One region of the Enterobacter sp. genome, then DNA from elsewhere that is predicted to be linked to it. Evidence: predicted binding sites of a transcription regulator. Region 1 holds the regulator's gene; each other region holds the start of a gene.
The links. The regulator Fur, encoded in region 1, represses iron uptake genes when iron is present. The targets are predictions, from matches to a motif close to ATAATAATGAGAACNACTATCAA.

Region 1 (5,439 bases):
GCACGCACTTTATCTTTTGCCGGCGTCACGGCAGGTTTTGCTTGTGCAACAACGCTTGGCTGAGACACGACATCTTTGGTGACTGGGGTAGCAGGCTGTGAAGCGGCGGAAATTTTAAGCATGCGCCGTAAAATGTCGGACGCGCTCTCCCCGATATGCCGCGTCTGGCTGGCAATATACTGATAGAGTTCGTCATCAACTTCGATTGTTTTCATCTTAATCCAGTGCGATATCTTATCTGAATACAAGTCATTGGGATTATAAGGTCAAATCCCAACAGCGGATAGCGTCAAACCAGGTTGGCGGCAAAAGTCAGATTAAACTGGAACCTTGCAGCCGGGCGGCAGAATGGTCAACATGATACCCTAACCTGACATACGTAAAAAAAGAACTTTGCCATGAAATTGAATACCCGAGCGCAAACTGCACAATCGCCGAACAATAATTCTCCCATCGTACTGGTTCACGGGCTTTTTGGCAGCCTGGATAACCTGGGCGTGCTGGCGCGCGATCTGGTTACTGACCACGATATTTTACAGGTCGATATGCGCAATCACGGTCTTTCCGGCCGATCCGACGAGATGACCTACGCGGCGATGGCGCAGGATCTGCTGGATACGCTGGATGCCAACGACCTGCAAAAGGTGACCCTCATCGGGCATTCAATGGGTGGCAAAGCGGTGATGGCCCTGACGGCACTGGCCCCGGAGCGTATTAACGGCCTGGTTGTAATTGATGTTGCGCCCGTGGATTACGACGTCCGCCGCCACGACGAAATTTTTGCCGCCATCAATGCGGTCACCGAAGCGGGCGTCGCGACTCGCCAACAGGCGGCTGCCGTCATGCGTGAGCATCTTGATGAAGAAGGCGTCGTCCAGTTCCTGCTGAAGTCGTTTGTTGACGGCCAATGGCGTTTTAACGTGCCGGTGCTCTGGAATCAGTACAATAACATCGTGGGCTGGGAAACCGTCCCCGCCTGGCCACACCCTACCCTCTTTATTCGCGGCGGTAACTCTCCTTACGTTACCGACGCGTACCGCGACACGCTGCTGGCCCAATTCCCGCAGGCTCGCGCCCACGTGATTGCCGGTGCCGGACACTGGGTGCATGCAGAAAAACCCGATGCTGTGCTGCGCGCCATTCGCCGCTATCTCGCTGATACGACAAATTGATTAAAAAGAAAGCGACTGGAAGGCTGCGGGCTTCCAGTCGTTGGCGTGCCGTTTTTGGTGATGTATGATGGCGCGCTTATCGCCCGGGCATTAGCAGGGCGGCGTGTTTCCCCCGAAGTCTCAGAATCATGGCCAAAGAACAAACGGACCGTACGACACTAGATCTGTTCGCGAATGAGCGTCGCCCGGGACGACCGAAGACGAATCCGCTTTCGCGCGATGAACAGCTGCGTATCAATAAACGCAATCAGCTTAAACGCGATAAAAATCGCGGGCTTAAGCGTGTCGAACTGAAGCTTAACGCCGACGCCGTCGATGCGCTGAACGAGCTGGCTGACGCGCGAAATATCAGCCGAAGCGAGCTCATTGAAGAGATGTTAATCGCCCAGCTTGAGGCGTTACGCAGCCAGGCATAAGTCTGAAAATCCCCTTTATTACCCTTTTCATGTAGCACAGAGTGCAGTCCTGCGCGATAGCTGTTTCCGCAGGGTTGCCAGTTCTGCTATTATTGCCCTTATCCGTGGCCGAATTGCGCCACCATACTATTAAGTTTCAAGAGGTTATTTTACTCATGGCAATCATCGGCATTTTCTTTGGCAGTGATACCGGCAATACCGAAAATATCGCAAAAAACATTCAAAAACAGCTCGGTAAAGACGTTGCTGATGTGCATGACATTGCCAAGAGCAGCAAAGAAGATCTGGAAGGCTATGACATTCTGCTGCTGGGTATCCCAACCTGGTACTACGGTGAAGCCCAATGCGACTGGGATGATTTCTTCCCGACGCTGGAAGAAGTGGACTTCAACGGTAAGCTGGTTGCCCTGTTTGGCTGCGGTGACCAGGAAGACTACGCTGAGTATTTCTGTGACGCGCTGGGTACCATCCGCGACATCATTGAGCCGAATGGCGCGGTTATCGTAGGCCACTGGCCGACCGCTGGTTACCACTTCGAAGCGTCTAAAGGCCTGGCCGATGACGATCATTTCGTGGGTCTGGCCATCGACGAAGACCGTCAGCCAGAACTGACCGCCGAGCGCGTTGAGAAGTGGGTGAAGCAGATCCGTGAAGAACTGCACCTTGATGATATTCTGAACGCCTGATTTTATCGCGGCGCAACTGCGGTTGCGCCCATGCCCCAGGTCAAACCGATTAAATTAATCGCTACAATCTTTTAACTTTTTCGCCCAGACCTGTACAATGTCTCCCTGATAAAATGTGGTTTTCCATAGAGCAAGTTTGTTGGTGATACCCCATTTTTATAAGCATATTTTGCCTGAGACTTGCAGTTTTCATTTAGCCATGGCAGTTCTATAATGAGACGCATTATCCCAGGTGCATTTTCTGTCACTTCCTACAGAAGTGAATCGTTTAGCAACAGGACAGATTCCGCATGACTGACAACAATACCGCATTAAAGAAGGCTGGCCTGAAAGTTACGCTTCCTCGGTTAAAAATCCTCGAAGTGCTTCAGGGTCCAGACAATCACCATGTCAGTGCGGAAGACCTTTATAAACGTCTTATCGACATGGGTGAAGAGATTGGGCTGGCTACCGTCTATCGCGTGCTGAACCAGTTTGATGACGCGGGCATTGTCACCCGTCATAATTTCGAAGGCGGTAAATCTGTTTTCGAACTGACCCAGCAGCAGCACCACGATCATCTGATCTGCCTCGACTGCGGCAAGGTCATTGAATTCAGCGATGATTCCATCGAAGCGCGCCAGCGTGAAATCGCCGCGCGTCACGGTATCCGCCTGACCAACCACAGCCTGTATCTTTACGGTCACTGTGCTGAAGGCGACTGCCGCGAAGATGACCACGCGCACGACGCAAAATAATCAAGTGTTCATACTCTGAGCCAGCCGAAAGGTTGGCTTTTTTTTGCCAGAAAAAAGCCCGGTAAGCGCAGCGCCACCGGGCGTAAAGCAACTTATTTATTATTGTTGCGTATCTCGTTCCAGATCTTATCGCAACGCTTGGTCACTTCCTGATCGTTACCGGTTTTACGCGCCTGGATACAGGCCTGGTAATCCATCACGCGGACATTCTCCCGCGTCGCAAACTGCTCATGCGCTTTCTCTTTCTTCAGCACGTTCAAAACGCTCTGACAGGCTTCAATTTTCTCCGGCGATCCTTCTGCTGTATTAATACAGGCGCTATAGGCCTCCTTCAGCCGGGAATCTTCTTTCGGTGCCTCACTCTGAGCACACGCCACCAGCCCTGATGCCAGCAACGCGACGATTACGATTTTTTTCATCATATGCAGTCTCCGGTCCGGCGGGATCTAACCCGCCGGAAGATTCATCAGAAGATAGTGAACGGTGCGATAACCATGAATTTCACGTCACGTTCATCCTGGAAGATGTTGCCGTAACCGCCCGCGTAGCTCGGGATATCGGAGTGGTTGTCATACTGAGTGAAGTGCAGTTTGAACATTGTGCCTTTCGCGCGGCCATCCTGCAGGGTATAGATAGCATCGAGGCTGTAGGAAGACTCTTTCAGGCGATAGTTGGGATCGTAGTATGCGTCCGGAGTTGCCATATCGGCTGGTTTTGCATCCCAGGCGTAAGCGTAAGAAGCGCCCACCGCCCAGCCAGGCAGGTTCCAGTTTTTCAGGTCGTACATTGCGCCGAAGAAGACCGCTTTCTCGCCGTCGGCGTTGAAGTCTGAGCGGTTATCCCACCAGATATCAAGACGACCGTTGGATGAGGCATAGGTCGGGGTCATACGCTGCAGGAAGTAGCCCTGCTGCCCTTCCGCCTTCACCCATGTTCCTTCCAGACGTAAATCAACCTGACCGACCTTATAGCCGAAGGTTAGCGCCTGCAGCCACGCGGTGCCATCATAAATGTCATTGACGCCACCGTTGCTGACTTTGTCGCGCGTACCGTAGAACTGATAGCTGGTACTCAGCGGGCTACCCGCGACATCAAACTTATAGCTGGCCTTGGCAAAGTACTGATCGATATACCCTTGCGCCTGGCCAAATGCTGCTTCGAGAACCAGATCGTTTTTGAAGTCGTATTTCGCCCCCAGCGAGTGGAGATAATCGACTTTGGTTTTCTTATCGTTCTGGTAGAACTTGTCCATCTCGATGTGCCAGGGTGCTTTGTACTCGTTGGTCCACATATAGGAGAAGCTCAACGCACCCGCATCACCGTAGTCAAAGTTCGCCCCGGCTTCCGCACCCTGATAGGTACCCGGCATAAAACTCCAGTGCGGTGCTAACAGGGTCTGGCCAGTTGGCTGAATATAACCACCGCGCGCCCATACCGGACCGTATTTAAATTTTGCAGCGGCTTTGTAAAGGCTGATGCCGCTCTTATCCCCGGACCAGTCTTCTTTATACGCTTTATTGCTGGAGGAGAAGGCAATTTCGTTCGGGTGGGCGCTGTCGCCGTTTTCCGCCATTTCAATCGCGGTAAACGCAGCAATATCCAGACCGAACATATCCGCGGCATAGCCTGACTGGAAGTCCAGGTTGGCGTTCCAGGTGGAATGAGAAAGGTTGGTTTTGTATTTGTCTTCGGTGACGTCTTTACGGTCACGTTCACGCTGCCAGTAATAGATACCGCCCGTGAGGGTAGAATCGTCGATGAAGCCCGCCGCTTTCGCCTCTGGTGTCACCACCAGGCCCGACATTGCTGTCACACCGGCAATAGCCAGCGCCAGCGCACTACGTTTGCCACTGAACGTACGCATAGATTATTCCTCTTTGACGAATTAAAACGCCTGAAACGGCGTAAATAAAAAAGACCAAATGGTCAGGGGTAGTTTTAAATACCCTCGAATTAAATACCGTCGTTAGGTTATTTTTCGCGACGCGAATTATCAATGCTTTTTAGCGGACAAAAGTCAGGATTATGACGAAGTGCACATAATTAGTAGTGCTTTGTAACATTTGCAGGGAGGCGAGGAATGGCGGGGAATTTTCAAGTATTTCAGTGGCTAGACGAGAAACATCTTCCCTTTCTTATAACCTTTTTGTTTTTCCTAATGACACAAAATTTTTTTTGAAAAATAAGTAGCACCTCATTGACCTGATATTTTTATCACACCTTTTTAGGCCCTGGCTTAATACCCTGATCGTTAAATAAAAAAACGCCGCATAGTGCGGCGTTTGTCTCTCATTGACCAGACCAGCAATATTATTCGCCGATCTTCGTCCAGGTATCACGCAGACCTACGGTACGGTTAAATACCGGTTTTTCTGCCGTGCTGTGACGGCTGTCCAGGCAGAAGTAACCTTCACGTTCGAACTGGAAC
Region 2 (5,439 bases), on a different contig from region 1:
GGCAGCGGCTTCGCGCCGACCAGCAGGCTGAGTGCAGCCGCAAGGCTCAGGAGCAGCAGTAAAACGGGCACGGCAATGGCGCGCACCGAAGAAGAGGAAAACGACATAGCAACACCCATGATTTGATAATGATAGTGATTATCGTTATCTATCTTATTTGGCTATGTTAGCATGTGCGCCCATGGAATGGGTAGAATTACACTCAAGGCTTTGTCATGAATCAAAAATCCTGGCTGCTTAACCTCAGCCTGCTCAAAACGCACCCGGCCTATCGCGCGGTGTTTATCGCTCGCTTTATCTCCATTTTATCCCTCGGCCTGCTCGGCGTGGCCGTGCCGGTCCAGATCCAGACCATGACGCACTCCAGCTGGCTGGTGGGGTTATCGGTTACCTTAACCGGCGGGGCGATGTTTATCGGCCTGATGGTTGGCGGCGTGCTGGCGGACCGCTACGAGCGCAAGACGCTGATCCTGCTGGCGCGCGGCACCTGCGGCGTGGGCTTTATCGGGCTGTGTCTGAACGCCATGCTGCCTGAGCCGTCGCTGATCGCCATTTATGCCCTGGGGCTGTGGGACGGCTTTTTCGCCTCGCTGGGCGTGACGGCGCTGCTGGCGGCCACGCCCGCGCTGGTCGGGCGAGAAAATCTGATGCAGGCGGGGGCGATCACTATGCTCACCGTGCGCCTCGGCTCGGTGATTTCACCGATGGTGGGCGGCCTGCTGCTGGCGACCGGCAACGTGGCGTGGAACTACGGGCTGGCGGCGGCAGGGACCTTTATCACCACGCTGACGCTGCTGCGCCTGCCGCTGCTGCCGCCTCCGCCGCAGCCGCGTGAGCACCCGCTGAAATCGCTGATGGCCGCGATTCGTTTCCTGTTCAGCAACCCGCTGATTGGCGGCATTGCGCTGCTCGGCGGCCTGCTGACCATGGCGAGCGCAGTGCGCGTGCTGTATCCGGCATTAGCGGGAGAGTGGCAGATGAGCGCCTCGGAGATTGGCATTCTCTACGCGGCCATTCCGCTCGGCGCGGCGTGCGGGGCGCTGACCAGCGGCAACCTGGCGCAGAGCGCGCGTCCGGGGCTGATTATGCTGCTTACCTCTCTGGCGTCGTTTATCGCCATCGGCTTCTTTAGCCTGATGCCGGCGTGGGCGCTCGGGGTGTTGTGCCTGGTGATTTTCGGCTGGCTGAGCGCCATCAGTTCGCTGCTGCAGTACACCCTGATCCAGACCCAGACGCCGGAAGGGATGCTCGGGCGCATCAACGGCCTGTGGACGGCGCAGAACGTCACGGGCGATGCCATTGGCGCGGCGATCCTCGGCGGGCTGGGGGCGATAATGACCCCGGCGGCGTCGGCGAGCAGTAGCGGGTTTGCGTTAGCGATGGTTGGCGTGATTTTGTTAGTGGCGTTGGTGAAATTGCGGCGGTTCAGGCAGGAGGTTGTGTTGAACGACGGTGTGGCCTGATGCCCTCACCCCGGCCCTCTCCCACAGGGAGAGGGTGGGAAAATGCCTACTTAAACAACGTATTCAATCTGTCTAACACCAGCATCGCGCTGTAATAATCCAGGCGGAACGTCTCGGTTCCCAATGCCCAAACCCGTTTGTTTTTCACCGACGGCAGATGCGCCAGCAGCGGGTTGGCGTAAATCGCATCCACATCTTTCTGGTCGCCGGCAAACACGAACAGCCCTTCGCCGTTCAGTCCCGTTGCCAGGTTTTCACCGCCCAGCTGGATAATATCGTGCCGCTTGCCCTGGCTTGTTGAGGTCTGCAAACCGGCGGGCAGGTCCGCCAGCGTAAAGCCCAGCTGGTGCAGCAGCTTGCCCTGCGCTGATTCCGCGGTCCACAGGTTGGCGCTGTGCGCGGCGGCGGTGTAGACGATGGCGTTCACCGGCTGCGGCGGCAGCTTCATCTGCTGTTTCACCTGCGCGAGCTGTTTATCAAACGCGGCAATGCGCTCTTCGGCCTGTTTTTCCTGTCCGGTGATGGTGCCCAGTTGCGTCAGCAGTGCCTGCCAGCTCTTGTCGTCGTAGTTGATGATAAGCGTCGGCGCAATGGCGGAGAGCTGATCGTACAGTGCCAGCGCGGAATCACCGCCGGTGGCGCTGATCAAAATCAGATCCGGCATTTGTGCGGCGACCGCTTCGGCGCTCGGTTCGCCAATATACATCCGCGCAACCTGACGCTGTTTCGCAATATCGCCCCACTGGCGCAAAAAGCCCTGCGCATCGGCCACGCGGTTGTTCGGCGTGGTCGCGCCGCTGGCGACGACCGGGGCGTCAATCGCCAGCAGGGAGCCGGTTAAGGTCACGCTGGTACAAACAATGCGCGTCGGTTTGCTCTCTAGCGTGTGAACGCCGCGGCTGTCAGTCACCTGACGCGGCCAGTCGGCGGCAGCGGCTGAGGTAAGTCCTAAAACAAAAAGTGCCAATAAAAGCAGGGGATTACGGAAAACGGCAGGGGATTTCACAGCGCGGGATCCTGTTTTTGTTGAAGATAATGCTTCTCATTTTCATGGTTGCAGCATCTGGATGCAAGCTTTTGTCGCACAAGTTATTTGTCCGACGGTTGACAGCGGAGCGATGTGGGATTAGGTTAGCCGACGAAAATATAAATGATAATCATTATTGCTTCTTTTATCATTTTAAGGAGGATGATATGGATACGTCCCTGGCTGAGGAAGTCCAGCACGCCGCAACCACGCTGGAATCAGACCGTTTTTTCTTTATGTCGCCTTACCGCAGCTTTACTACGTCCGGCTGCTTTGCCCGCTTCAGTGAACCCGCTGTTGGCGGTGACGATCCGGCGGGTCGCTTCCAGCAAAAATTAGCCCAGGCCTTCCTGAATGCGAAAGCCAGCGGTATCGCTCATCCGGTGATGGTAGGGGCTATCCCGTTCGATACCCGCAAGCCGTCCTCTCTGTTTATTCCCCAACGCTGGCAGACCTTTTCCCGTCCGGCACGTCAGCAGTCTGCACGCTATTTTTCCGGCTCGCAGGCGCTGAAGGTGGAACAACGCACCGAGATCCCGCCGCAGCCCGTTTTCGAAGAGATGGTGGCTCGCGCCGCGTCGCTCACCGCCACGCCGCAGGTGAACAAGGTGGTGCTGTCGCGCCTGATTGATATCGCGACCGACAAACGCATGGATAGCGGCGCCCTGATGGAGCGCCTGATCGCCCAGAACCCGGCGAGCTTCAACTTCCACGTGCCGCTGGAAGACGGCGGCGTGCTCCTCGGCGCCAGCCCTGAACTGCTGCTGCGCAAAGAGGGCGCGCACTTTAGTTCGCTGCCGCTGGCAGGCTCGGCGCGTCGTCAGCCCGATGATGTATTAGATCGCGAAGCGGGCAATAAGCTGCTGGCCTCTGAAAAGGATCGCCACGAGCACGATTTGGTGACCCAGGCGATGAAGGCCATTCTGGCACCGCGCAGCCATCATCTCACCATGCCTGATTCTCCTCAGTTGATTACCACGCCGACGCTGTGGCATCTGGCGACGCCGGTTGAAGGTGACGCGCGTGAAAACGAAAACGCCCTGACCCTGGCCTGCCTGCTGCACCCGACCCCGGCGCTGAGCGGCTTCCCGCATCAGGCGGCAAAAGAGCTGATCGCCGAGCTGGAGCCGTTCGACCGCGAGCTGTTCGGCGGCATCGTCGGCTGGTGCGACAGCGAAGGCAACGGCGAGTGGGTGGTGACCATCCGCTGCGCGCGCCTTCGTGAAAATACCGTTCGTCTGTTTGCCGGCGCGGGCATTGTGCCTGCCTCCTCGCCGGTGGGCGAGTGGCGCGAGACGGGCGTGAAGCTCTCCACCATGCTCAACGTATTTGGTTTGCACTAAGGAAGACTCATGACCATTCCCTTTACCCGCTGGCCTGAGGCATTTGCCCGCCGCTACCGTGAAAAAGGCTACTGGCAGGATCTGCCGTTGACCCACATCCTGACGGATCGCGCGGACAGCGATGCCGTGGCGATAATTGACGGCGAGCGGCACATCACCTACCGCGCGCTGAATCAGGCCGTAAACAACCTGGCCTCAGCCCTTCAGGGGCGAGGGCTGCACCGCGGCGAGACCGCGCTGGTGCAGCTCGGCAACGTGGCCGAGTTCTACATCACCTTCTTCGCGCTGCTGCAAATCGGCGTCGCGCCGGTCAACGCGCTCTTTAGCCACCAGCGCAGCGAGCTGAACGCCTACGCGGCGCAGATCAACCCCGCCGTGCTGATCGCCGATCGCGACCACGCGCTGTTTGCGGGCGATGACTTCCTCAACGCTTTCGTGGATGAACACCGTTCGGTTCGCGTCGTGCTGCTGCGCGGCGATAAGGGTGAACATGCCCTGGAAGCGGCGATGGCCCGTCCGGCCGACAACTTCATCCCGAACCCGACGCCTGCCGACGAAGTGGCCTTCTTCCAGCTCTCCGGCGGCAGCACCGGCACGCCGAAGCTGATCCCGCGCACGCACAACGACTACGACTACAGCATCCGCCGCAGCAACGAGATCTGCGGCATTACCGCCGAAACGCGTTACCTGAATGCGCTGCCCGCGGCGCACAACTACGCCATGAGCTCGCCGGGATCGTTAGGCGTCTTCACCGCGGGCGGCTGCGTGGTGCTGGCGAACGATCCGAGCGCCACGCTCTGCTTCCCGCTGATTGAACGACATCAGATTAACGTCACCTCGCTGGTGCCGCCGGCGGTGAGCCTCTGGCTGCAGGCGATTGCCGACGGTGCGGGCAATGCGCAGCTTAAGACCCTGAAGCTGTTGCTGGTGGGCGGCGCGCGCCTCTCCGCCACGCTCGCGGCGCGCATTCCGGCGGAAATCGGCTGCCAGCTTCAGCAGGTGTTCGGCATGGCGGAAGGGCTGGTGAACTATACCACGCTCGACGATGCGCCGGAGCGCATCATCAACACTCAGGGCCGCCCGATGTGCCCGGACGACGAAGTGTGGGTGGCTGACGAGCACGGCAACCCGCTGCCGCGCGGGGAAGTCGGACGGCTGATGACGCGGGGTCCGTATACCTTCCGCGGCTATTTCAACAGTCCGGAACACAATGCCAGCGCCTTCGACGCCGACGGCTTTTACTGCTCCGGGGATCTGATCGCCATCGACGAGCAGGGCTACATCACCGTGCAGGGTCGTGAGAAAGATCAGATCAACCGTGGTGGGGAGAAGATCGCAGCCGAAGAGATTGAAAACCTGCTGCTGCGCCATGAGTCGGTGATCCACGCCGCGCTGGTGAGCATGGAGGACAGTCTGCTGGGCGAGAAGAGCTGCGCGTATCTGGTGGTGAAACAGCCCCTGCGCGCGGTCGAGGTACGTCGCTTCCTGCGCGAGCAGGGCGTTGCCGAATTCAAGCTGCCGGACCGCGTGGAGAGCGTGGATGCGCTCCCGCTGACGCCGGTCGGCAAAGTCGATAAGAAACAGTTGCGCCTGTGGCTTGCTGAAC
Region 3 (5,439 bases), on a different contig from region 1:
GCGTTCGCGACGCTACGAACCTGGAAGCCCTGCTCGGTCAGATAACGCTCCAGCAGCGCACGCAGGCGCATGTCGTCATCCACGACCAGAATTTTGTAGTTCTCTTGCATTGTGTGTACTCCCAAAGGTTCGGATAGTCTTTGTAACAGCGTATTCTAAAAAAGTGCACGTATTCGACCAGTTAATTCTGGTATAAATTCTAGTCGAAATTGTTACAAAGCATATTTAACAGCAGCTTATCTGCTCATTTCATCACATAAATCATTATTAATCCTGTCTGTTACACTGTGTGGTACGTATTGTGCGCAAGACAGTTAACCGGCAGGCAGCAAAGGCTTTACCATGAAAACGCCCCTGATCACCCGCGAAGGGTACGAAAAGCTCAAAAAAGAGATGGATTACCTCTGGCGCGAAGAGCGTCCTGAAGTAACCAAAAAGGTGACCTGGGCGGCAAGCCTGGGCGATCGCAGCGAAAACGCTGACTACCAGTACAACAAAAAGCGGCTGCGCGAAATTGACCGCCGGGTTCGCTATCTGACGAAGTGCCTCGAGAATCTTAAAATTGTCGATTACTCCCCGCAGCAGGAGGGCAAAGTGTTCTTCGGCGCGTGGGTGGAGATTGAAAACGACGATGGTGACACCCTGCGTTTTCGGATTGTCGGCTACGATGAAATTTTTGGTCGTAAGGATTACATCTCCATCGACTCCCCGATGGCCCGCGCGCTGCTGAAAAAGGAAGTGGGCGATCTGGCCATCGTTCAGACTCCAGCTGGTGAAGCCAGCTGGTACGTCAATGAGATCGTCTACGTAAAATAGTCCGAGAGCGCCCTCCCCGGCTGGCATTTTGCCGTGTCAGCCCGTATAACTATCCCCTGATTTTTTCGACTCAACAGATGATAAAGCCATGATGAATGATTCGCTCTGCCGCATTATTGCGGGTGATATTCAGGCCAGAGCCGAACAGGTAGAAGCTGCCGTTCGCCTGCTTGATGAAGGGAACACCGTGCCGTTTATTGCACGCTATCGTAAGGAAGTCACCGGCGGTCTGGATGACACGCAGCTGCGTAACCTGGAGACCCGTCTCGGTTATCTGCGCGAACTGGAAGAACGTCGTCAGGCGATCCTCAAATCCATCGGCGAACAGGGCAAACTGACCAGCGATCTGGAAAGCGCCATTAACGGCACCCTGAGCAAAACCGAATTAGAAGATCTCTATCTGCCGTACAAACCGAAGCGCCGCACGCGCGGGCAGATTGCGATTGAAGCGGGCCTTGAGCCGCTGGCCGACCTGCTGTGGAACGAGCCGTCGCACGATCCCGAAACCGAAGCGGCGAAATTTATCGACGCTGACAAAGGCGTGGCGGACACCAAGGCCGCCCTTGACGGCGCACGCTACATTCTGATGGAGCGCTTCGCCGAAGACGCCGCGCTGCTCGCTAAAGTGCGTGATTACCTGTGGAAGAATGCCCACATCGTCTCTACCGTCGTCGCGGGTAAAGAGGAAGAAGGCGCGAAATTCCGCGACTATTTCGATCACCACGAACCGATTTCTACCACCCCTTCCCACCGCGCGCTGGCAATGTTCCGCGGCCGCAACGAAGGCGTGCTCCAGCTCTCCCTGAACGCCGACCCGCAGTTTGACGAGCCGCCGAAAGAGAGCCACTGCGAGCAGATCATTATCGACCATCTCGGCCTGCGTCTGAACAACGCCCCGGCAGACAGCTGGCGTAAAGGCGTAGTAAGCTGGACCTGGCGCATCAAGGTGCTGATGCACCTCGAAACCGAGCTGATGGGCACCGTGCGCGAACGCGCCGAAGATGAAGCGATTAACGTCTTCGCCCGTAACCTGCACGACCTGCTGATGGCCGCCCCTGCCGGCCTGCGCGCGACCATGGGTCTCGACCCGGGTCTGCGTACCGGCGTGAAGGTCGCTGTGGTTGACGGCACCGGCAAGCTGGTGGCGACCGATACCATTTATCCGCACACCGGCCAGGCAGCGAAAGCGGCCGTCGTGGTGGCGGCGCTTTGCGAAAAATACAACGTCGAGCTGGTTGCCATCGGCAACGGTACGGCCTCTCGTGAAACCGAGCGTTTCTACCTCGACGTGCAGAAGCAGTTCCCGAAAGTGACGGCACAGAAAGTGATCGTCAGCGAGGCCGGGGCATCCGTCTATTCCGCGTCCGAGCTGGCGGCCCAGGAATTCCCGGACCTGGACGTTTCCCTGCGCGGGGCAGTTTCTATCGCTCGCCGCCTGCAGGATCCGCTGGCGGAGCTGGTGAAGATCGATCCGAAATCCATCGGCGTGGGCCAGTATCAGCATGACGTGAGCCAGACTCAGCTGGCGCGCAAGCTGGATGCGGTGGTGGAAGACTGCGTAAACGCCGTTGGCGTTGACCTGAATACCGCCTCCGTTCCCCTGCTGACCCGCGTGGCGGGCTTAACCCGCATGATGGCGCAGAACATCGTCGCCTGGCGTGATGAGAACGGTCAGTTCCAGAACCGTCAGCAGCTGCTGAAGGTGAGCCGTCTGGGTCCAAAAGCGTTTGAGCAGTGCGCGGGCTTCCTGCGCATCAACCACGGCGATAACCCGCTGGATGCCTCCACCGTTCACCCGGAAGCGTACCCTGTGGTGGAACGCATCCTGGCCGCCACCCAGCAGGCGCTGAAAGATCTCATGGGTGACAGCAGCGCCCTGCGCAACCTGAAAGCCGTTGATTTCACCGACGACAAATTTGGTGTGCCAACCGTCACCGACATTATTAAAGAGCTGGAAAAGCCGGGCCGCGATCCGCGTCCTGAGTTCAAAACGGCGACCTTTGCTGACGGTATCGAGACCATGAACGACCTGCTGCCGGGCATGGTGCTGGAAGGCGCGGTGACCAACGTGACCAACTTTGGCGCATTTGTGGATATCGGCGTGCATCAGGATGGTCTGGTGCATATCTCATCCCTTGCCGACAAGTTTGTTGAAGACCCGCACACCGTGGTTAAAGCGGGCGACATCGTGAAGGTCAAAGTGCTGGAAGTGGATCTGCAGCGCATGCGTATCGCGCTGACCATGCGTCTGGACGAGCAGCCGGGCGACACCAACGCGCGCCGCGGCGGCAATGGCGGAGGCCGCGAACAGCAGCGTCCCGCCGCGAAAGCGGCAAAACCGCGCGGACGTGATGCTCAGCCTACAGGCAACAGCGCGATGATGGATGCGCTGGCGGCAGCGATGGGTAAAAAACGCTAAGGTTGTAAATGCCCCTCACCCTAACCCTCTCCCCAAAGGGGAGAGGGGATCGCACGGTGCTGTCTTTTCCCCTCGTCCTCATGGGTGGGGGAATAAATTCATATCGAAATATATGAAACCGATTGCATAGCCATATTTAAACCACTAATTATCACCCCGTTAACAAATACTCCCCTTTTCGTTTTCCAGGCAATTCAGCAAATATTGAGCAAGGTCAAACAGGCCGTAAATTAATACCGCAAACAACATTCCGTCACAGTTTTAATATTGCTGATAAAAACTATTCTCATTATCATCCCATAGTAGATAATTTAACCTTTCGTGGAATCAGGCGTTATGCAATTCACTCCAGACAGTGCATGGAAGATTACCGGTTTTACACGCGAAATTAGCCCAGCCTATCGGCAAAAGCTGCTGTCGCTTGGCATGCTGCCCGGCTCGTCATTTCAGGTCGTGCGCGTGGCGCCGCTAGGGGACCCGGTTCATATCGAAACCCGCCGCGTGAATCTGGTCCTGCGTAAGAAAGACCTCGCATTAATAGAAGTCGAAGCCTTATCCCGATAACAAGCCAGCGGTTTCAGTGAGTCAAAAAAAATGAAAAAGTTAACTATTGGCTTAATTGGCAATCCTAATTCCGGCAAGACCACGCTTTTTAACCAGCTGACCGGGGCACGCCAGCGCGTAGGCAACTGGGCGGGCGTGACGGTTGAGCGTAAAGAGGGCCAGTTCACGACGACAGACAACCAGGTGACACTGGTTGACCTTCCCGGCACCTATTCCTTAACCACCATTTCGTCACAAACCTCGCTCGATGAGCAAATCGCCTGTCACTATATTCTTGGCGGCGACGCGGATCTGCTGATCAACGTGGTCGATGCCTCAAACCTCGAGCGTAACCTCTATCTGACGCTGCAGCTGCTGGAGCTGGGTATCCCCTGCATCGTGGCGCTCAACATGCTCGACATCGCAGAGAAACAAAGGCTGCGCATCGACGTCGATGCCCTCTCCGCGCGCCTGGGATGCCCGGTCGTTCCGCTGGTTTCGACGCGGGCTCGCGGTATTGATGCGCTGAAGCTGGCCATTGACCGTCATGCGGGAAATCGCGACGTTGAGCTGGTGCATTACGCGAAGCCCCTCCTGCGTGAAGCCAAAGTGCTGGCGCAGGAGATGGACACCGGTATGCCAGCAAAACAGCGCCTGTGGCTTGGCCTGCAGATGCTGGAAGGGGATATCTACAGCCGCGCTTACGCCGGGCATGCAGCAGAGAAGCTGGACGCGACGATGGCTCGTCTTAGCGACGAGCTGGACGACCCGGCGCTGCACATAGCCGATGCCCGTTACCAGGCCATCGCCTCGATTTGCGACGTGGTGAGTAACGCGCTGACGGCGGAACCCAGCCGCTTTACGGCGGCGGTGGATAAGGTCGTGCTTAACCGCTTCCTGGGTTTGCCGATCTTTCTGCTGGTGATGTACGTGATGTTCCTGCTCGCCATTAACATCGGTGGCGCACTGCAGCCGATTTTTGACGCCGGTTCCGTCGCGATCTTCGTCCACGGGATCCAGTGGGTGGGTTACACTCTGCACTTCCCGGAATGGCTCACCATCTTCCTCGCGCAGGGGATCGGCGGCGGTATTAATACCGTTCTGCCTCTGGTGCCGCAGATCGGCATGATGTACCTGTTCCTCTCGTTCCTGGAAGATTCCGGCTACATGGCCCGCGCCGCGTTCGTGATGGATCGTCTGATGCAGGCGCTGGGCCTGCCGGGTAAATCCTTCGTCCCGCTGATCGTCGGCTTCGGCTGTAACGTGCCGTCGGTGATGGGCGCACGCACCCTGGATGCGCCGCGTGAACGTCTGATGACCATTATGATGGCGCCGTTTATGTCCTGCGGTGCCCGACTGGCGATCTTCGCGGTCTTTGCGGCAGCCTTCTTTGGCCAGCAGGGCGCGCTGGCGGTCTTCTCGCTCTACGTGCTGGGCATCGTGATGGCGATCCTCACCGGCTTAATGCTGAAACACACCATCATGCGCGGTGAAGCGTCACCGTTCGTGATGGAGCTGCCGGTGTACCACGTCCCCCATCTGAAAAGCCTGGCGATCCAGACCTGGCAGCGCCTGAAAGGCTTCGTCCTGCGCGCCGGTAAGGTGATTGTCATCGTCAGTATTTTCCTGAGCGCGCTGAACAGCTTCACCCTCAGCGGACA
Region 4 (5,439 bases), on a different contig from region 1:
GGCTTTCTCAAATTCAGGCACGAGTATCAACAATATTCAGCAATTGCGGGAGTATGGTTTCCGTATTGCCATCGATGATTTTGGTACTGGCTACGCTAACTATGAGCGTCTCAGACGCCTGCAGGCGGACATCATTAAGATTGACGGCTGCTTTGTGAAAGACATTTGTACAGACGACATGGATGCAATGATTGTGCAGTCGATGTGTAATCTGGCAAAGACAAAATCGCTCTGCGTCGTCGCGGAATATGTGGAAACACCGGCGCAGCGGGAGATGCTGCTCCGCTTCGGTGTGGATTACCTGCAGGGCTACCTGATAGGCAAACCCAAACCGCTGGAAGAATTACGGACATAAAAAAACCGGGAGCCAGGCTCCCGGTTTTTGTTTCACGGTAAACGTTACAGGACCAGTGCCGCAATGGACGCTGACAGGACGCTCACCAGCGTAGAGCCGTAAACCAGCTTCAGGCCAAAGCGAGATACCACGTTACCCTGCTCTTCGTTCAGGCCTTTAATCGCACCCGCGATAATCCCGATGGACGAGAAGTTCGCGAAGGAGACCAGGAACACGGAGAGAATGCCTTCCGCACGCGGAGAAAGCGTACTGGCAATTTTCTGCAGATCCATCATTGCAACGAATTCGTTAGAAACCAGCTTGGTTGCCATGATACTGCCCACCTGCAGCGCTTCGTGAGCCGGAACACCCATCACCCATGCAATCGGATAGAAGATGTAGCCCAGAATCCCCTGGAAGGAGATACCCAGCACCGCAGCGAACAGGGCGTTCAGCGCAGAAATCAGCGCAATGAAGCCGATCAGCATGGCGGCAACGATAATCGCGACTTTGAAACCGGCCAGAATGTACTCACCCAGCATTTCGAAGAAGCTCTGGCCTTCGTGCAGGTTTGACATCTGAATGTTCTCTTCGCTTGCGTCAACGCGGTACGGGTTGATCAGCGACAGAACGATAAAGGTGCTGAACATGTTCAGAACCAGCGCAGCAACCACATACTTTGGCTCCAGCATAGTCATATACGCGCCCACGATAGACATGGAAACGGTAGACATTGCGGTTGCCGCCATGGTGTACATGCGGTTGCGGGACATCTTGCCGAGAATATCTTTATACGCGATGAAGTTCTCAGACTGACCGAGGATCAGGGAACTGACGGCGTTGAAGGATTCCAGCTTGCCCATGCCGTTCACTTTGGATAACAGGAAGCCAATTCCACGAATCACGAACGGCAGAACGCGGATGTGCTGCAGAATACCGATCAGCGCGGAGATGAAGACGATTGGGCAGAGAACCTTCAGGAAGAAGAACGCCAGACCTTCGTCGTTCATTTTACCGAAGACAAAGTTGGTCCCTTCGTTGGCGAATCCGAGCAGTTTTTCGAACATTTCGGAGAAGCCTTTCACGAAGCCGAGGCCTACGTTGGAGTTCAGGAAGAACCACGCAAGTAAAACTTCAATGACCAGCAGTTGAACAACATAACGGATACGAATTTTTTTGCGGTCTGTGCTGACCAGCAATGCAAGTGCAGTAACGACAACAAGTGCCAGGACAAAATGAAGGACGCGGTCCATATTTGCTCCAAATATGAGGCAGGTTTAATTTTCGTGCACATTCTATGTAACAAGCGAAAAGAAAACGAGACCGAGGACACACTATAGTTACATCCTGTGACGAGTCTCAAAAATAGTGATCCACAATACATTTTTGTTATGTTAGGTAAATGAGTGAAAAGTTAAGTTTGTGTGCTAGTCTTCACAAAAGCATGCGCGATTTCAGTTTCGGTTAGATCGCCCCACTTACCCGCCCGTCTATCGTTCAAAACTATCAGAGAAATCACTGCAAACTTCATAAATGATCTTGATAATCATTCTCATTTTGATAGCGTTAAACATAGCAAAGGCTATATTTCAGAGGCAGAAATGACAAACAGTCGCGTAGAGGGTAGCAGTGGCAGAGCCGCGCGCAAGTTGCGGTTCGCATTAATGGGACCTGCGTTCATCGCTGCCATTGGCTATATCGATCCAGGAAACTTTGCGACCAATATTCAGGCCGGGGCCAGCTTCGGCTATAAGCTGCTGTGGGTGGTCGTCTGGGCTAACCTGATGGCGATGCTGATTCAGATGCTCTCCGCAAAGCTGGGGATTGCGACGGGTAAAAACCTGGCGGAGCAAATTCGCGACCATTACCCGCGCCCCGCCGTCTGGCTCTACTGGGTTCAGGCTGAAATCATCGCCATGGCCACTGACCTCGCTGAGTTTATCGGTGCAGCGATTGGCTTTAAGCTGATTCTGGGCGTGTCGCTGTTGCAAGGGGCGGTGCTGACCGGGATTGCCACTTTCCTCATCCTTATGCTGCAGCGTCGGGGTCAAAAGCCGCTGGAGAAGGTGATTGGTGGTCTACTGCTTTTTGTGGCGGCGGCCTACATTGTCGAGCTGATTTTCTCACAGCCGAATCTGGCACAGCTCGGTAAAGGGATGGCGATCCCAAGCCTGCCAACCTCGGAAGCGGTGTTCCTGGCCGCCGGGGTGCTAGGGGCGACCATCATGCCGCACGTGATTTATTTGCACTCCTCGCTGACGCAGCATCTCCACGGTGGGACGCGTAAAGAGCGTTACTCCGCCACCAAGTGGGACGTCGCGATCGCTATGACCATCGCGGGGTTTGTAAACCTGGCGATGATGGCGACTGCAGCCGCGGCTTTCCACTTTAACGGTCATACCGGTATTGCCGATCTCGACCAGGCGTATCTCACGCTGGAGCCGTTACTGAGCCATGCTGCCGCCACGATATTTGGTCTGAGCCTGGTAGCTGCCGGCCTTTCTTCTACGGTGGTGGGCACGCTGGCAGGCCAGGTGGTGATGCAGGGGTTTGTCCGCTTCCACATTCCGCTGTGGGTTCGTCGCTCCGTCACCATGTTGCCGTCATTTGTGGTGATTCTGATGGGTCTCGACCCAACGCGAATTCTGGTCATGAGCCAGGTTCTGCTGAGTTTTGGTATCGCGCTGGCGCTGGTGCCGCTGCTGATCTTTACCAGCAACAAAACTCTGATGGGCGAGCTGGTTAACTCAACGCTGGTAAAACGAACCGGATGGGCCATCGTGATGGTGGTCGTTGCGCTGAACCTGTGGTTGTTGGTGGGAACCGCACTGGGTCTTTAACAAAAAAGGAGCCTCCATGGCTCCTTTTTTATTAGTGGTGATGGCCGTGACCATGACCTTTCCCGCGACCCCAGCCGCCGCGACGGTCGTCACGATCGTTCCAGCCTTCACGGTAGCCGCGCTCATACGCGTTGTCTTTATACCAGCCACGGTGTCTGCCGTTATCATGTTTCCACCAGCGATCGCCGCGCCATTCATAATGACGGTGCCAGTAGTCACGGTCGCGCCAGTAGCCGCCGTCCCAGTATCTGCCGTAGTCGTCACGATCGCCAATTTGTAATTTTACTGATGGCAACAGGGTGATTTCGCCCGCAGTGGCGATCAGCGGCGCCGAAGCCAGTAATACCGCTGCAAGAATCAGTGACCTGAACATACTCTTTCTCCTTCACGATCGGGGCCTTTGTTGGGCCTGTTAACGCAATTTTACGAGTTGGTAAAGCTTCGTATCATCGCCTCAACTCCGAATTCCTGGGGGAGAGCACTTTTTGCTAAAAACGGTTTTATATTGAACTGCTCAGGATCGCGTCTATACGGGCCAACTCATCCACAGAGAAATGGCGGTTTGCCAGCATCCCCACGGCGTCATCAATTTGAGCCGCTTTACTCGCCCCAATCAGCACTGAGGTCACATTCTCATGACGTAATACCCAGGCCAGCGCCATCTGGGACAGCTTCTGGCCGCGCTCTTCCGCCATGGCGTTCAGCTTTCTAATCTTCTCCAGCTTCTCTTCGGTGAGCTGGTCGGGGTTAAGGAACTGACTGCCGCTTGCCGCGCGTGAGTCTGCGGGAATGCCGTTCAGATAGCGGTTGGTCAGTTGCCCACCGGCCAGCGGCGAGAAGGGAATACAGCCGACTCCTTTTTCCTGCAGCACGTCCAGCAATCCCTCTTCCGGCGCACGCTCAAACAGGGAATATTTCGGCTGGTGGATCAGGCAGGGCGTACCGAGATCGTCAAGGATATCAATCGCCTTGCGGGCCAGTTCAGCGGGGTAGTTGGATAATCCAACATACAGAGCCTTCCCCTGGCGCACCGCATGGTCAAGCGCTTTCATGGTTTCCTGCAGCGGCGTCTGTGGGTCAGGACGGTGATGATAGAAGATATCCACATACTCCAGCCCCATCCTCTTCAGGCTTTGATCGAGGCTTGCCAGCAGGTATTTGCGTGACCCCCAGTCGCCGTAAGGACCCTCCCACATGGTATAGCCCGCTTTGGTTGAGATGATTAGCTCGTCGCGCCAGGGCAGGAAGTCCTCCTGTAAAATACGGCCGAAATTACGTTCGGCCGATCCCGGTGGCGGGCCATAGTTGTTGGCAAGGTCGAAATGCGTAATGCCCAGATCGAACGCACGCTGTAAAAGTTGACGGCTGTTTTCGATAAGGGTGGTATCACCGAAGTTATGCCACAGCCCGAGCGAGATGGCGGGCAACCTGAGCCCGCTTTGCCCACAGCGGCGATACTCCATTGTCCCGTAACGATTTTTGTCCGGCTGATAACCCATTTTCGTAACCTCTGGCGCTGAAGTGTAAAATCAGTGTATGCGTTTACATTTACGTGAAAAAAAGCAGCATAGCGCAGCCTTTTTTGTAAAGCATTCTTTCCATGTCCTTCTTATCGCCAATTCTGGACAGCCATCACGCTTATTTAATACTCAAGGTGAGGTCAACATTAGAAGGATACCTGTTCATGCGTACCCCATACTGCGTCGCCGATTACCTGCTGGACCGTCTTACAGATTGTGGAGCCGATCATCTGTTTGGCGTGCCGGGCGACTATAACCTGCAGTTTCTCGACCACGTGATAGACAGCCCCGATATCTGCTGGGTGGGCTGTGCCAACGAGTTAAACGCCTCTTATGCCGCGGACGGATATGCCCGATGTAAGGGCTTCGCCGCGCTGCTGACGACATTTGGCGTAGGAGAGTTAAGCGCCATGAACGGCATTGCGGGCAGCTATGCCGAACATGTTCCGGTACTGCATATTGTGGGGGCGCCGGGTATGGCGTCACAGCAAAGAGGGGAGCTACTGCACCACACGCTGGGCGACGGTGAGTTTCGTCATTTTTATCATATGAGCGAGCCGATTACTGCTGCACAGGCGATCCTGACCGAACAAAACGCCTGCTATGAAATCGACCGGGTGTTAACCACTATGCTCCGGGAGCGTCGCCCCGGCTATCTGATGTTGCCTGCCGACGTGGCAAAAAAGGCCGCCACGCCTCCTGTAAGCGCTCTCACGCTCCGCCATGCGCATGCCGATAGCGCCTG

Region 2: fepB (Fe2+-enterobactin ABC transporter substrate-binding protein) is a predicted target of Fur. The motif match lies at 2,493-2,515, and genes of this name have one in related genera.
Region 3: feoA (ferrous iron transporter A) is a predicted target of Fur. The motif match lies at 3,509-3,531, and genes of this name have one in related genera.
Region 4: ACWYRJ_RS17020 (Nramp family divalent metal transporter) is a predicted target of Fur. The motif match lies at 1,874-1,896, and genes of this name have one in related genera.

What each region holds. Positions count from the first base shown of each region.
Region 1 covers NZ_CDRQYH010000078.1:474-5,912, forward strand. The annotation lists gene seqA (replication initiation negative regulator SeqA) at 1-215, opposite strand, end outside; gene ybfF (esterase) at 399-1,172, shown strand; gene ybfE (LexA regulated protein) at 1,301-1,588, shown strand; gene fldA (flavodoxin FldA) at 1,744-2,274, shown strand; gene fur (ferric iron uptake transcriptional regulator) at 2,565-3,011, shown strand; gene chiQ (ChiQ/YbfN family lipoprotein) at 3,104-3,430, opposite strand; gene chiP (chitoporin ChiP) at 3,478-4,875, opposite strand; gene glnS (glutamine--tRNA ligase) at 5,322-5,439, opposite strand, start outside.
Region 2 covers NZ_CDRQYH010000009.1:14,448-19,886, forward strand. The annotation lists gene fepD (Fe(3+)-siderophore ABC transporter permease) at 1-107, opposite strand, end outside; gene entS (enterobactin transporter EntS) at 216-1,463, shown strand; gene fepB (Fe2+-enterobactin ABC transporter substrate-binding protein) at 1,510-2,469, opposite strand; gene entC (isochorismate synthase EntC) at 2,658-3,833, shown strand; gene entE ((2,3-dihydroxybenzoyl)adenylate synthase EntE) at 3,843-5,439, shown strand, end outside.
Region 3 covers NZ_CDRQYH010000005.1:56,153-61,591, reverse strand. The annotation lists gene ompR (osmolarity response regulator transcription factor OmpR) at 1-110, opposite strand, end outside; gene greB (transcription elongation factor GreB) at 343-816, shown strand; gene ACWYRJ_RS03070 (Tex family protein) at 905-3,235, shown strand; gene feoA (ferrous iron transporter A) at 3,572-3,799, shown strand; gene feoB (Fe(2+) transporter permease subunit FeoB) at 3,830-5,439, shown strand, end outside.
Region 4 covers NZ_CDRQYH010000068.1:11,757-17,195, reverse strand. The annotation lists gene ACWYRJ_RS17030 (EAL domain-containing protein) at 1-355, shown strand, start outside; gene nupC (nucleoside permease NupC) at 400-1,587, opposite strand; gene ACWYRJ_RS17020 (Nramp family divalent metal transporter) at 1,936-3,174, shown strand; gene ACWYRJ_RS17015 (DUF2502 domain-containing protein) at 3,206-3,547, opposite strand; gene mgrA (L-glyceraldehyde 3-phosphate reductase) at 3,675-4,673, opposite strand; gene ipdC (indolepyruvate decarboxylase) at 4,859-5,439, shown strand, end outside.